DNA from 3 places in the Marinobacter sp. MIT930201 genome. Region 1 is predicted to be linked to each of the others. Evidence: predicted binding sites of a transcription regulator. Region 1 holds the regulator's gene; each other region holds the start of a gene.

Region 1 (4,192 bases):
GCGACCTATGGTAATGCGGTTGCGGGTGGGGACTTCGGTCACGCTGGCTTGTCGAAAGAATCGCTGGCCGACGATGACATGGTGGTTGAAGAGCCTACCGCTGCCAGCGCTGCCTATTCCGGAGAGCTGGCGCAAATGCGTGCGGAGATCAGTTCCCTCCGTGACCTGGTCAGTGCCCGGAATGGCGGTGAACCCGAACAAACAGCGGTTAACGCAGTACAGCAGAGGCTGTCTGAGAGGTTGCAGGAGTTTGGTCTCGGGCTGGAGCTCGCCAACTCTCTGTCCCGGCGCCACCGCGCAGGCCGGCTTGAGGATGGCTGGAAGCAGTCTCTGAAAATGCTGGCCGCCGGTGTGAAGACCGCGCGTACTGAATGGGCGGATGAGGGCGGTGTCTACGCCCTGGTGGGCCCAACCGGGTCCGGCAAGACGACGACCATCGGCAAGCTGGCCGCGCACTATGTGCTGCGCCACGGCGCCGACTCTCTGGCGCTGGTCACCACCGATCGCTATCGGGTCGCGGCCCATGAGCAACTATTCGTGTTCGGGCGCATACTGAACGTTCCGGTTCGGGTTGTGGACGAAACCCATTCCCTGGACGACATACTGGACGAACTGTCGGACCGGCACCTGGTGTTGATTGATACCGCTGGCCTGACCAGCACCGACAAGGGCTACGAGGAGCAGCTTATGGAGCTGGCTCGCAGTCACCATCGGATTCGAACCCATCTGGTGGTTTCGGCAACCAGTCAGCCGCGCATCATGAAATCCGTTTGGCATTGCTATAAGATGGCAAATCTTACGGGTTGTGTGATGACCAAAATCGATGAAGCACTGACCCTGGGTGAATCGCTGGGATTCGTCATGGAAACGGGATTGCCGGTGGCGTATTACACCGACGGGCAGAAAATCCCGGAAGACCTGCACCACGCTGAGTCCATTCCGCTGGTGCGGTTGGCCGTGGAGAGGCTGAAGAAACTCCAGCAGCAACAGGCAGTCGCTGTTTAAAAACAACACAGCCTGCGGTTAAACGCGGCAAGAGATCAGAGTCAGTATGAGCAAACCACATCCGGTACAGGTGATTGCCGTTTCCGGCGGGAAAGGGGGCGTTGGCAAGAGCAACGTATCAGTGAACCTTGGCATCGCCCTAGCACAAATGGGACGGCGGGTGGTGCTGCTCGATGCCGACCTGGGCCTTGCCAACATTGACGTTCTGCTTGGCATTACCGCCAATCGTAATATCCAGGACGTCATCGCCGGGGAATGTGACCTTCGGGATGTGTTGGTCAACGGCCCCGGTGGCATCAAAATCGTGCCCGCGTCCTCAGGTACCCAACGCATGACCCAGCTTTCCAATCTGGAGCACGCTGGCCTGATCAACGCGTTCAGCGAACTGGGTGACCAGATCGATGTGCTGATCGTTGATACCGCTGCGGGTATTTCCGAATCGGTGGTCAGTTTCCTCCGAGCCTCACAGGAACTATTACTGGTTGTCTGTGATGAACCTACCTCTATCACCGATGCCTACGCCCTTATAAAGCTTATGAATCGGGATTACGGCACCAACCGCTTCCGTATACTGGCCAATCAGGTCAGGAATGAGCAGGAAGGTCGCCATCTGTTTGAAAAACTGACCCGGGTTACCGAGCGCTTTCTTGATGTGGCACTACAATATGTGGGTATGGTGCCGTATGACGAGGCCGTAAAAAAAGCGGTACAGCGCCAGCGTGCCGTGCTGGACGCCTATCCGCGGGCAAAAGCATCGTTGGCGATCAAGAGCCTCGCGGAGAAAGTGGATAGCTGGCCGCTGCCATCATCGCCCCGGGGACATCTGGAATTCTTTGTGGAGCGGCTCGTCGAAGTCTGATTTTGATCCTGTCACTGAATAGCCGGATACATGACATTGGCGAAAGAACTTGGAACCTACAACCGGACGGGTACACGAGGACCTTCCCAGCTCGTTGAGGAGCAGGCCCCGCTGGTCAAAAAAATAGCGCTTCACCTCATGGCGCGGCTGCCGGCATCTGTCCAACTGGATGACCTTATGCAGGCAGGCATGATTGGCTTGTTGGAAGCTGCACAGCGATACAGTTCCGACAAGGGGGCTACCTTTGAGACATACGCCGGGATCCGGATTCGCGGAGCCATGGTAGATGAAATTCGCAAAGGTGACTGGGTACCCCGATCCGTCCACAGGAACTCCCGCCGCATTGCCAAAGCCATCAAGGCTGTCGAGGACCGCCTGGGTCGGGAAGCTCAAGACTCGGAAGTAGCCGAGGAGCTGGGGCTGGACCTCGACGAATACTATTCCTCCCTGAGCGATGCTAACAGTGGCCGACTTTTTAGCCTGGATGAGCTCAATGAATCCGGCGAGCTGCCGATAGAAGAAACAGAGGACAGTGATAACCCGTTGGATGGCTTGGCGTCCGACAACTTCCGGAAGAGCCTGGCAGCTGCGATTGGTGACCTGCCCGAGCGAGAAAAGCTGGTGCTCAGCCTTTACTATCAGGAAGAATTGAACCTGAAGGAAATTGGTGCTGTGTTGGGTGTCAGTGAAAGCCGGGTCAGCCAGATTCACAGCCAGGCCGCGCTCCGTCTGCGGGGGCGTCTTACTGGTTGGCAGAGCTGAACAGGCCGCCAGTCCCATTGAACGGCGTTACCAGGCATTCTTTACTGTAGCCTTTTGGTAACCGGTGCTTTACAACCGGCTCAAAGGCCACACAATAAGCGGTTAAACTACCGGCCTGCTAGACTGTGAGCCGGAAGCCAAAAACGAATTCCGGGCGTTTTTAACTGGAGGTCCCATTGGACAAGAACATGAAAATCCTGATTGTGGATGACTTCTCCACAATGCGACGGATCATTAAGAACCTGCTTCGCGATCTCGGTTTTACCAACACTGACGAAGCAGACGACGGCAATACAGCACTGCCTATGCTCAGGAGCGGCAAATACGATTTTCTGGTAACCGACTGGAATATGCCAGGGATGTCCGGACTCGATCTGCTCAAGGAAGTCCGTGCCGATGACAGCCTGAAAACACTGCCTGTGCTCATGGTGACCGCCGAGGCGAAGCGCGACCAGATTGTCGCTGCTGCGCAGGCCGGTGTGAACGGCTACGTGGTCAAGCCCTTCACGGCAGCCGTACTCAAGGAGAAGATTGAGAAGATCTTCGAACGCATCCAGTAATTCAGAGGTCGGACGGCTCCCATGAGCAATAGAAAAAAAGACCCACAGGGGCTCGACCCGGAGGTCACGGAGAAACTCCGCAGCCAGGCGGCCGAGTTGGTTGAACAGGTCAACGCCGGGGACTATGGCCGCGCGATGACGCTGATCAATGAATTGAGCGAGGTGAGGGACCAGAGCCTGTATCGGGAAGTCGGCCGCTTGACCCGCAGCCTCCACGAGGCGATCCGCAATTTCCAGATCGATCCCCGTAACGCCGAACAGTCAGAAGCTCTGTCGAAGATGACCGATGCGTCGGATCGCCTTGAGTACGTGGTTCAGATGACCGGTAAAGCAGCCAATCGGACCATGGATCTGGTTGAGGAGGCTATGCCCAAGGCCAGCGCACTCCGCGACGAGGCCGCCGAGCTGAGAGACCAGTGGCAGAAACTGCGTCGCCGCGAGATGGCGCCGGCTGAATTTCGTGAGCTCTATGCCCGTATCGACACGTTTTTCGTGACCCTGAATACCGATGCCGGGGCGATGTACGACAACTTGTCGGAAATTCTTCTGGCCCAGGATTTCCAGGACCTCACTGGGCAGGTGATCCAAAAGGTCACCACTCTGGTTAAAGAGGTGGAAGAGCATCTGTTGAGCCTGGTAGTGATGGCGAGTCATGTGGACCAGATGACCGGCACCGTGCATGAACTGGAAGAGCGGGAAAAGATATCGGCGGAACAGGGTGTTGGTCCACAGATCAAGGCCGAAGAACGCGAAGACGTAGTATCGGGACAGGACGATGTTGATGATCTTCTGTCCAGTCTCGGTTTCTGAGTAAGAGAGGGTAACGCATGGCGCTTGATGCCGATGAAGAGATCCTGCAGGACTTCCTTGTTGAGGCAGGCGAGATACTCGAAAAGCTGTCGGAGCAACTGGTCGACCTGGAACAAAACCCGGACGACAGCGATCTGCTCAACGCCATCTTCCGAGGCTTTCACACCGTAAAAGGCGGCGCTGGGTTTCTGCAACT
Region 2 (4,192 bases), 1.1 Mb from region 1:
GATACCTTCAGCCGTTGTGCGGCGGCGGAGTGGTCGGATCGCAACGTGACCTTCACCACCATCAACATGCCGTTGGTGAAAACGCCGATGATCGCGCCCACCAAAATCTACGACTCGGTGCCCACGCTGACACCGGACGAAGCGGCGGAAATGGTGGCAGACGCCATCGTGTACCGTCCCAAGCGCATCGCCACGCGTCTGGGCATTTTTGCCCAGGTCATGCAGGCGCTGGCGCCGAAGATGGGCGAGATCGTGATGAACACGGGTTACCGCATGTTCCCGGACTCTCCGGCCGCTGCCGGCAGCCGTTCCGGCGAGAAGCCGAAGGTGTCCTCCGAGCAGGTGGCCTTTGCGGCGATCATGCGGGGTATTTACTGGTAGTATTGCCCTTGGAGATCAAAAAAACCCCGCTTCGCGCGGGGTTTTTTGTGGCTGTCTATCAAGGTGCCTCTTCTGTGTCGTCCGGTATGGGCGGCGGTGGGAAGCCACCGATTTCGCGCCAGCGGTTGACGATGCCACAGAACAGATCTGCGGTTTTCTCTGCGTCATAGGCGGCCGAGTGCGCTTCCTTGTTGCTGAACGGAATGCCCGCCAGCTTGCAGGCTTGCGCCAGTACGGTATGGCCGTAGGCCAGGCCAGCTAGCGTTGCCGTGTCGAAGGTGGAAAACGGATGAAACGGGTTGCGGCGGATGTCTGAACGCAGGGCAGCGGCGAACACAAAGTTGTGGTCGAAGGTTGCGTTGTGGCCAACGAGCACGGCTCGTTTGCAATCGTGGGCTTTGACCGCCTTGCGGATGGGCCCGAAAATCTCGCTCATGCCTTCTCGTTCCGGAACGGCTTCCCGCTCCGGGTTCCACGGGTCGATACCGGTGAAGTCCAGCGCAGACTGCTCCAGGTTGGCGCCCTCGAAGGGGTCGATCTGCTGAACGTGGGTTTCAGCCCGCTTCAACCAGCCGTCCTCATCCATTGTCAGTATGACCGCAGCGATCTCCAGCAGGGCGTCCTTCTCAGGATTGAAGCCGCCGGTTTCCACATCCACCACAACCGGCAGGAAACCACGGAAGCGGCGGGACATGGGATGCGGTTCTTTATGTTCTTCAGTCACTTAAACTCCTGGAGTCTCTGGCCAGGGTTGCCGGCCTGGTACACAAATGATTGATAAGGAACGATTAACAGGGAACGGTTGGTCGGCTGATGTTCAGACAAGCCGCCATCTCAGGCTTTCGCCGGCCTTCAAAGGCACGATGGTACCGTCAGCCAGGGGCAGTTCGTCGGGCATCTCCCAGGATTCTTTCACTAGCGTGATGGTATCGCTGTTTCTGGGCAGGCCATAGAAATCGGCGCCATTAAAGCTGGCAAAGGCCTCCAGTTTGTCCAGCACACCCAGGTCTTCGAAAATCTCCGCATACAGGGGCATGGCGCTGAACGCTGAATAGCAGCCGGCGCAGCCACAGGCGGTTTCTTTCTTGTCTTTCGAGTGCGGCGCAGAATCCGTTCCCAGGAAGAAGCGGCGGTCTCCGCTGACCACTGCATCCCTTAACGCCTGTTGGTGCCGGTTGCGTTTGAGGATGGGCAGACAATACAGGTGAGGGCGAATGCCGCCGACCAGCATGTGGTTGCGGTTGTACATCAGATGTTGCGGCGTGATGGTGGCACCCAGATTGTCACCGTCATGGTCACGCACGAATTCGGCTGAATCGGCGGTGGTGATGTGCTCCAGAACCACCCGCAAATCCGGAAACGCCTCCATGGTCGGCGCCAGTACGCGCTTGAGGAAGATCTTTTCCCGGTCGAAGATGTCGATCTCTGCGTCGGTGACTTCGCCGTGGACCAGCAACAGCATGCCGCAGTCACTCATGGCCTCCAGTACCGGATAAATGTTGCGGATGTCGGTCACACCGGATGCGGAGTTGGTGGTGGCGCCAGCCGGGTACAGTTTGGCGGCAATCACGCCCGCAGCCTTGGCATCCCTGATTTGCGCAGGCGTAGTGGTTTCTGTGAGGTACAGCGTCATCAGCGGGTCGAACCCGGTGTCGCCGGCTGCGGCCAGTATCCTGCTACGGTAAGCCATGGCCTGTTCGGCTTCCGTCACCGGTGGCGCCAGGTTTGGCATGATGATGGCGCGGCCAAAGCAACGGGCGGTGGCGGGTACGACGTCCTTGAGAATGTCGCCGTCCCGCACGTGGAGGTGCCAGTCGTCAGGACGGGTGATGATCAGTTGTTCGGTCATTTACGGTTCCGGGATCTGCTGGGGCCCGTCAAACGTGAACCCCTGAAAGAAAAAATCTGGCGAAATTATATCAGAAGCCGACAGCGATTGTTTTGGCGGGCGTCCTAAAGAAAGACTGACTTCGGCCGTTACGAGGGTAGTGAATCTTTTCTGACGGATGGATGGTATGGCACGAATTTCCGCCTTCCTGCGTGGTGCAGTGGTTTCCAGTGCGATTGGTGCACTGACGGCAGGCTCTGTTGCGGTGCAGGCCGCCACCTTTGGCGCGGGTATCGAGAACAGCCAGTGGTACCTGTCGGAGTCCGTATTCGAGTGTACTTTAGTGCATCAGGTTCCGGGCTACGGCCGTGCCGTATTCCGCCACAAGGCGGGTGAGTCGCTGTCCTTCTTTCTGGAGTCGGAAACGCCGCTCATGCGTCCTGGTCAGGCTCAGTTGGTGATGGAAGCGCCGTCATGGCGCCCGGGAACCGCCCCCCGTCCCCTTGGTCGGGTTAACGTGGACGACAGTCGTCGGCCGCTGATGCTCGAGTCACGCCTCGCCATGGTGCTTGTCCAGAGCCTGCTGGAGGGGATGGACCCAACGGTTACGCGTGAGTCCTGGTACGACGGCAGCCTGGTTCGGGTGAAAGTGTCCAACATTAACTTTGCGGGCCAGTTCTCTGGTTATCGAAGCTGCACCGCCGGCCTGTTGCCGGTCAACTACGATCAGATCAAGCGGTCCCGCATTTCCTTTGCGTCAGGCAGCACCAGCCTGTCTGAAGCTGACCGTCGGTTTCTCGACAACATTGTGATGTACATCCAGGCAGATTCCACGGTGGAAAGGGTGTTCGTGGATGGGCATACCGACAGCAGCGGTAGCCGTATCGACAATCGCGCGTTGTCCGAAGAGCGGGCCAATGCGGTGGCGGATTACCTGATCGGGCAGGGCATTGATGCTGATCTCGTGACCACCAGGGCCCATGCGGACCAATACCCGGTATCACGCCGCGCGGCAGACAACCGGCGCACCACAATTCGCCTTCAGCGGGAAGGCGAACGGCCGGACCTGCAGCAAGCCAATGGCTACGAGGCCGCAACGCCAAATACCTGACATTGCGCGCGGCAATCTCAGTGGATGGCGTTGAGCACCTCAAGGTGAGCGTTGACACTCTCGGCCAGCGCCCTCAAATGATAGCCACCCTCCAGGGTTGAGACAATACGGTCGTTGGCATGGTCGCTGGCCACGCTGGTGATCATTTCCGTCAACCAGCGGTAATCCTCTACTTCCAGGTTCAGCTCCGCCATCGGGTCCAGTCGGTGGCCGTCAAAGCCGGCGGAGACTAGCACCAGTTGCGGGCGGAAGTCCTGCAGCCGTTTCAGCCACGCTGCTTCCACGATCTTCCGGTACTCGTCTGCCGGAGTGCCTGCCTGGATGGGCGTATTGATGATGTTTTCCGCCTGGCGATGCACGTGGGAATGTGGGTAGAACGGATGCTGGAAACTGGAACACATCAGGATGCGTTCATCACCGCCCACGATATCCACCGTGCCGTTGCCCTGGTGTACGTCAAAATCAATAATCGCTACCCGCTCCAACTGGTGAAAGTTCAACGCCCGCATGGCGGCCAGCGCGATGTTGTTGTAGAAGCAGAAGCCCATGGATTTACTGCGTTCGGCATGGTGCCCGGGTGGCCTGGCGCACACAAACGCGTTGGTGAGCTGGCTGCTGAGCACCATATCGACCGCTTCAATGCTGGCGCCAGCGGCAAGTCGGGCGGCTCTCAGGGTGTCCGGCATCATGGCGGTATCGGGGTCGGTATACACCCGTCCCCTGGTGGGCTGCATCAGATCAAGTTGGTTCAGATAGCGTTCGGGGTGCACGGTCTGCAACTGGTCCCGGGTGGCTTCGTCAGGTCGCACCCAGTCGAGATCTTGCCCCAGGCCGGTGTCGGCCAGGTAACTGGTGATGGCTGCCAGTCGCTC
Region 3 (4,192 bases), 570 kb from region 1:
ATGTTTTTGTCGAGCGTACACGGACGTATTTACAGCGTGTCCCGGGAGAGTGTCTCTGCCCTCCGACGCAGACTCCAAACCAGAGAAGTCTGCCAAAGACATTGTTTAATAAACCAAGGAGACAACCCCAATGGCCCTGATATCGATGCGGCAACTGCTGGACCACGCCGCCGAGCATGGTTACGGTGTACCGGCGTATAACGTGAACAACCTTGAGCAGATGCGCGCCATCATGGAAGCGGCTGACAAAACCGACTCCCCGGTGATAGTCCAGGCCTCAGCCGGTGCCCGCAAATACGCCGGTGCCCCCTTCCTGCGTCACCTGATTCTGGCGGCCATTGAGGAGTTTCCCCATATTCCGGTGGTTATGCACCAGGACCATGGCACCAGCCCGTCCGTGTGCCAACGCTCTATCCAACTGGGCTTCAGCTCGGTGATGATGGACGGCTCCCTGGGTGAAGACGGCAAAACCCCGACCGACTACGAATACAACGTCGATGTTACCCGTCGCACCGTTGAGATGGCCCACGCCTGTGGCGTCTCTGTAGAAGGCGAGCTGGGTTGCCTGGGCTCCCTGGAAACCGGGCAGGCCGGCGAAGAAGACGGCATTGGCGCAGAGGGCACCCTGGACCACAGCCAGATGCTGACCGATCCGGAAGAAGCGGCGGATTTCGTCAAGAAAACCCACGTGGACGCCCTGGCCATAGCCATCGGAACCAGCCACGGTGCTTACAAGTTCACCCGTCCGCCGACCGGTGACATCCTTGCCATCGAGCAGATTAAAAAGATCCATGCCCGCATCCCGGACACCCACCTGGTTATGCACGGCTCCAGCTCCGTGCCCCAGGAGTGGCTGAAGATCATCAACGAATACGGCGGCGAGATCCCGGAAACCTACGGTGTGCCGGTTGAGGAAATCGTTGAAGGCATCAAGCATGGCGTTCGCAAGGTCAACATCGACACCGACCTGCGCCTGGCCAGTACCGGTGCAACCCGTCGCTTCCTGGCCCAGAACCCGGCCGAGTTCGACCCGCGTAAATTCCTGAAGGCGACCATGCAGGCGATGACCGACGTTTGCGTCGCCCGCTACGAAGCCTTCGGTACTGCCGGCAACGCCAGCAAGATCAAACCGGTCAACCTCGAGCGTATGTTTGAGCGGTATGCTTCTGGTGAGCTGGATCCTAAGGTTCGATAAGCACTGGGCTTTGCCTCTGTAGCCTGCTGATTTCGCGGGCGCGCACCGGTGGCAGAGACTGCTCAGAAAACGCCCGTAAATACGTCCATGTAGGGCTTGGTTGCGTCACCCCTGGCGCGCCAAATTTCTGAGCAGTCTCTCAGTGTCTGTCGGCTCCAAAGATCCGGTTGATGGTTCCATCCTGTTTCATGTCCTCCAATGCCTCATTGAAGCGAGGAACCTCCGCCCCGATTGGTGACGACTTTGACAGACCAATGAAGAATGGAACCGCCTTGAACGGACCCCGCTGGTGAGTGAGCTTTTTCCGCAGGTTCGGGCGGTCTTCAATGGCAGATTCACCAGCAACCCGATTGACAAGAAAAATGTCGATTCGCCCCAGAGCAAGCCTCAACATGTTGCTGAGAATGGTTGGGCCCGGGTCTACCTTCAGCCGGTATTCCTTAACCGCCTGGTCAAAGGCCTCTCCATAGTTGAATCCTTCCGTCAGCCCTATCCTCAGTCCCTGAAAGTCTTTGAAGGTTCGGAAGTCTCGCTCAAAAGTACGGCTTTTCAAGGCCCAGACCACGTTGGCATCCTGATGGACCGCCACGGAGAAACTCAGGTATCGGGATCGATCCTTATTGCGGGTCAATAACATCACGCCATCGTATTTGCCTTCTTTAGCCCATAAGAGGCAGCGCTTCCAGGGCAGAAGCCTGAGGTGAAATGCCATGCCCAGGCGTTGTTCCAGTTCCTCGAAAAGCTCAACCGCCATGCCGGCTTTGGGGGGCAGGCTGGTCTCGCCGACTGTGTAGGGGGGCCAAGGGTCTTCGCAAAAGCGGTAGGTGGGCTGAAGCTGATCGTTCGCGGCAGAATGGAAGCTGAGAGCCGCAAGCAATGGCATCAGTATGTATCCGACAAAACGCCGTAGTGTATGGTTCATGATGCCATCTGTTTTCTATATGTAGACCGATTCACCGGAAAATACGTTTTAGCCTTTGGTGGAAAGCTTTTCAATCTCTGCGTAAATTTTTTCCGCTTCCTCCATCAACGTGCCATGGGTACGTAAGTCACCGTTGCGCTGGGCGTGGAGCGCCTTCTGCAACTTGGCCTCGTATTCCTTCTGCAGCTTTTTCTTCGGATCGCCCTTCGGAAATCCCAGCATTCTCGATCACCTGCTTTCATTGATGTGTCCAGTAGCTTACGCCCATTGGCCTGGAAAGTTCACAAACGAGTCCCCGTATCGCTAACGGTCTTCGTCAGGCGGGCGCCAATGAGAGAGCGACTGACTCCCAATTTCAAACAATTTCACGGGGTTGTTACAAAATCGGTACACGAACACGTCACCCCGTGGTCTACGTTTTGCTCTATAGTCAGGCATAAGCATGGCCGGGCAGGCCACGTCCTGCCGCCGGGATGTGTGATTCAAACGTGTTGACGGAGTCCGTATGCCCCCTCGTTTTCTGAAGGCACTGGTAACCAGCCGCTTGCTGCGACCTGTTTTCCTGATCCTGATTGTTGCTGGCGTGGTGCAGGTGGCCATGAGCCAATGGCTGATTTCCAACCAGGTGAACAGCCTGGTCGAGACCGCCGGTTCCGCTCTTGAGGCCAGTAGTCGGGAAGTCAGTGCGTCGTTTGGTGACACGCGCGAAGACGTCCGTAATCGCCTGCAGCTCATGCAGCAGAGGACCACGGAAGAGTTGGCGGGTGAATTGACGCGTCAGCAGACGGCACAACAGGAGCGGGTGGCGAACAACGTTCGGTCAGCGGTCATGTCTGAAGCGCAGGGGCTGGCGGAGGTACTGGCGGCGGTCGCTGCGCCACTGATCTGGGATCGGGACGTGCCGCGGTTGACGGATCTTATTGAGCTGGCGGATGCCCGGGAGTCGGTTCTTTTTGCGATTTATTACGATCAATATGGGGAAAGGCTGACCCGTTATGTTGATCGCACGGATGATCGCGTACGCACCTTAATGGAGCAGGGGGAAGGCCGTGGTGCAGCAAACAAAGTTCTGGATGCGGCAAGTCGCGATCCCAATGTGGTTATTATCACCGCCGATATAAAACCCCAGGGCACGGCGATTGGTCAGCTGAAAATGGGGCTCTCACTGGAAGGGATCAACCGTGACCTCGCTGCCCTGGAAGAAGAATTCAGTGAGACCATCACCGGCAGTATCGACGCGCTGCGCCAGACTTTGGAGGCTGAGACCGGAGAGGTCAACCAGCGCCTGCAGCAACAGCTTGCCACCATGGGTGAAGACACGCAGGCACGTATTGATAGCACCGTGGAGGCACTGGATCGTGAGGCAGATAGCCTTTCCTCCAATCTCTCATTCCTTGCCATCGGCTCCGTGGTTGTGCTGATCGTTCTGGTGGCGGCCGTGCTCGGCGGCGGTCTTCTTCCCCGTGTGCTCCGGTTGAGTTCGGCGATCTGGCAGATAGCCGACGGTGAGGCCGATCTGACCCGACGGGTATCCCTCAAGGGCCGCGACGAACTGACGGAAATGGCACGGGGCATGAACCAGTTCATTGCGCGCATCCAGGAGTTGGTGTCAGAGGTAAAGTCGTCCGCCGAATCAGCCGCTGAGAGAGCCAGAGAACAAGGTCAGATCAGCCGCGATGCGGTATCGGCCGTTAATCGCCAGCAGCAGGAAGTGGCGGAGGTGTCGGAGACCATGTCGGCAATGTCGGGCAGCATTGCCGAAGTGGCTGACAGCGTCCAGGAAATAGCCGGTTCCGTCCAGAACGTAAACGCGGAGAGTGAGGCAACGGCATCGATTTCCCGTGATGTAAGAGGGCGTCTGGATCAGGTTGTTGCTAACGTGGAGCAGGCCGTCGCGGCGGTCAATGAGCTGAACAGCCAGAGTACGGAAATTGATTCCGTGCTCTCGGTAATCGGAGCTATTGCTGAGCAGACCAACCTGTTGGCGCTTAACGCTGCCATTGAAGCGGCGAGGGCGGGCGAATCCGGGCGCGGCTTTGCGGTCGTGGCCGATGAAGTGCGTACCCTGGCCAGCC

What was found. The regulator FliA, encoded in region 1, starts transcription of late flagellar genes. The targets are predictions, from matches to a motif close to CTAAAGTTTNNNNNNNNNNNGCCGNTAA.
Region 2: SIC19_RS02105 (flagellar protein MotY) is a predicted target of FliA. The motif match lies at 2,335-2,362, and genes of this name have one in related genera.
Region 3: SIC19_RS14340 (methyl-accepting chemotaxis protein) is a predicted target of FliA. The motif match lies at 2,421-2,448, and genes of this name have one in related genera.

The regions. Positions count from the first base shown of each region.
Region 1 is NZ_CP138916.1:3,708,151-3,712,342, forward strand. Features, by position in the region: gene flhF (flagellar biosynthesis protein FlhF) at 1-1,005, shown strand, start outside; gene SIC19_RS16905 (MinD/ParA family protein) at 1,052-1,864, shown strand; gene SIC19_RS16910 (RNA polymerase sigma factor FliA) at 1,895-2,626, shown strand; gene cheY (chemotaxis response regulator CheY) at 2,803-3,186, shown strand; gene SIC19_RS16920 (protein phosphatase CheZ) at 3,208-3,996, shown strand; gene SIC19_RS16925 (chemotaxis protein CheA) at 4,014-4,192, shown strand, end outside.
Region 2 is NZ_CP138916.1:449,116-453,307, reverse strand. Features, by position in the region: gene SIC19_RS02120 (SDR family oxidoreductase) at 1-381, shown strand, start outside; gene rnt (ribonuclease T) at 440-1,075, opposite strand; gene pyrC (dihydroorotase) at 1,199-2,230, opposite strand; gene SIC19_RS02105 (flagellar protein MotY) at 2,397-3,320, shown strand; gene SIC19_RS02100 (histone deacetylase family protein) at 3,338-4,192, opposite strand, start outside.
Region 3 is NZ_CP138916.1:3,141,006-3,145,197, forward strand. Features, by position in the region: gene fba (class II fructose-bisphosphate aldolase) at 131-1,195, shown strand; gene SIC19_RS14330 (substrate-binding periplasmic protein) at 1,335-2,117, opposite strand; gene SIC19_RS14335 (DUF6435 family protein) at 2,166-2,339, opposite strand; gene SIC19_RS14340 (methyl-accepting chemotaxis protein) at 2,623-4,192, shown strand, end outside.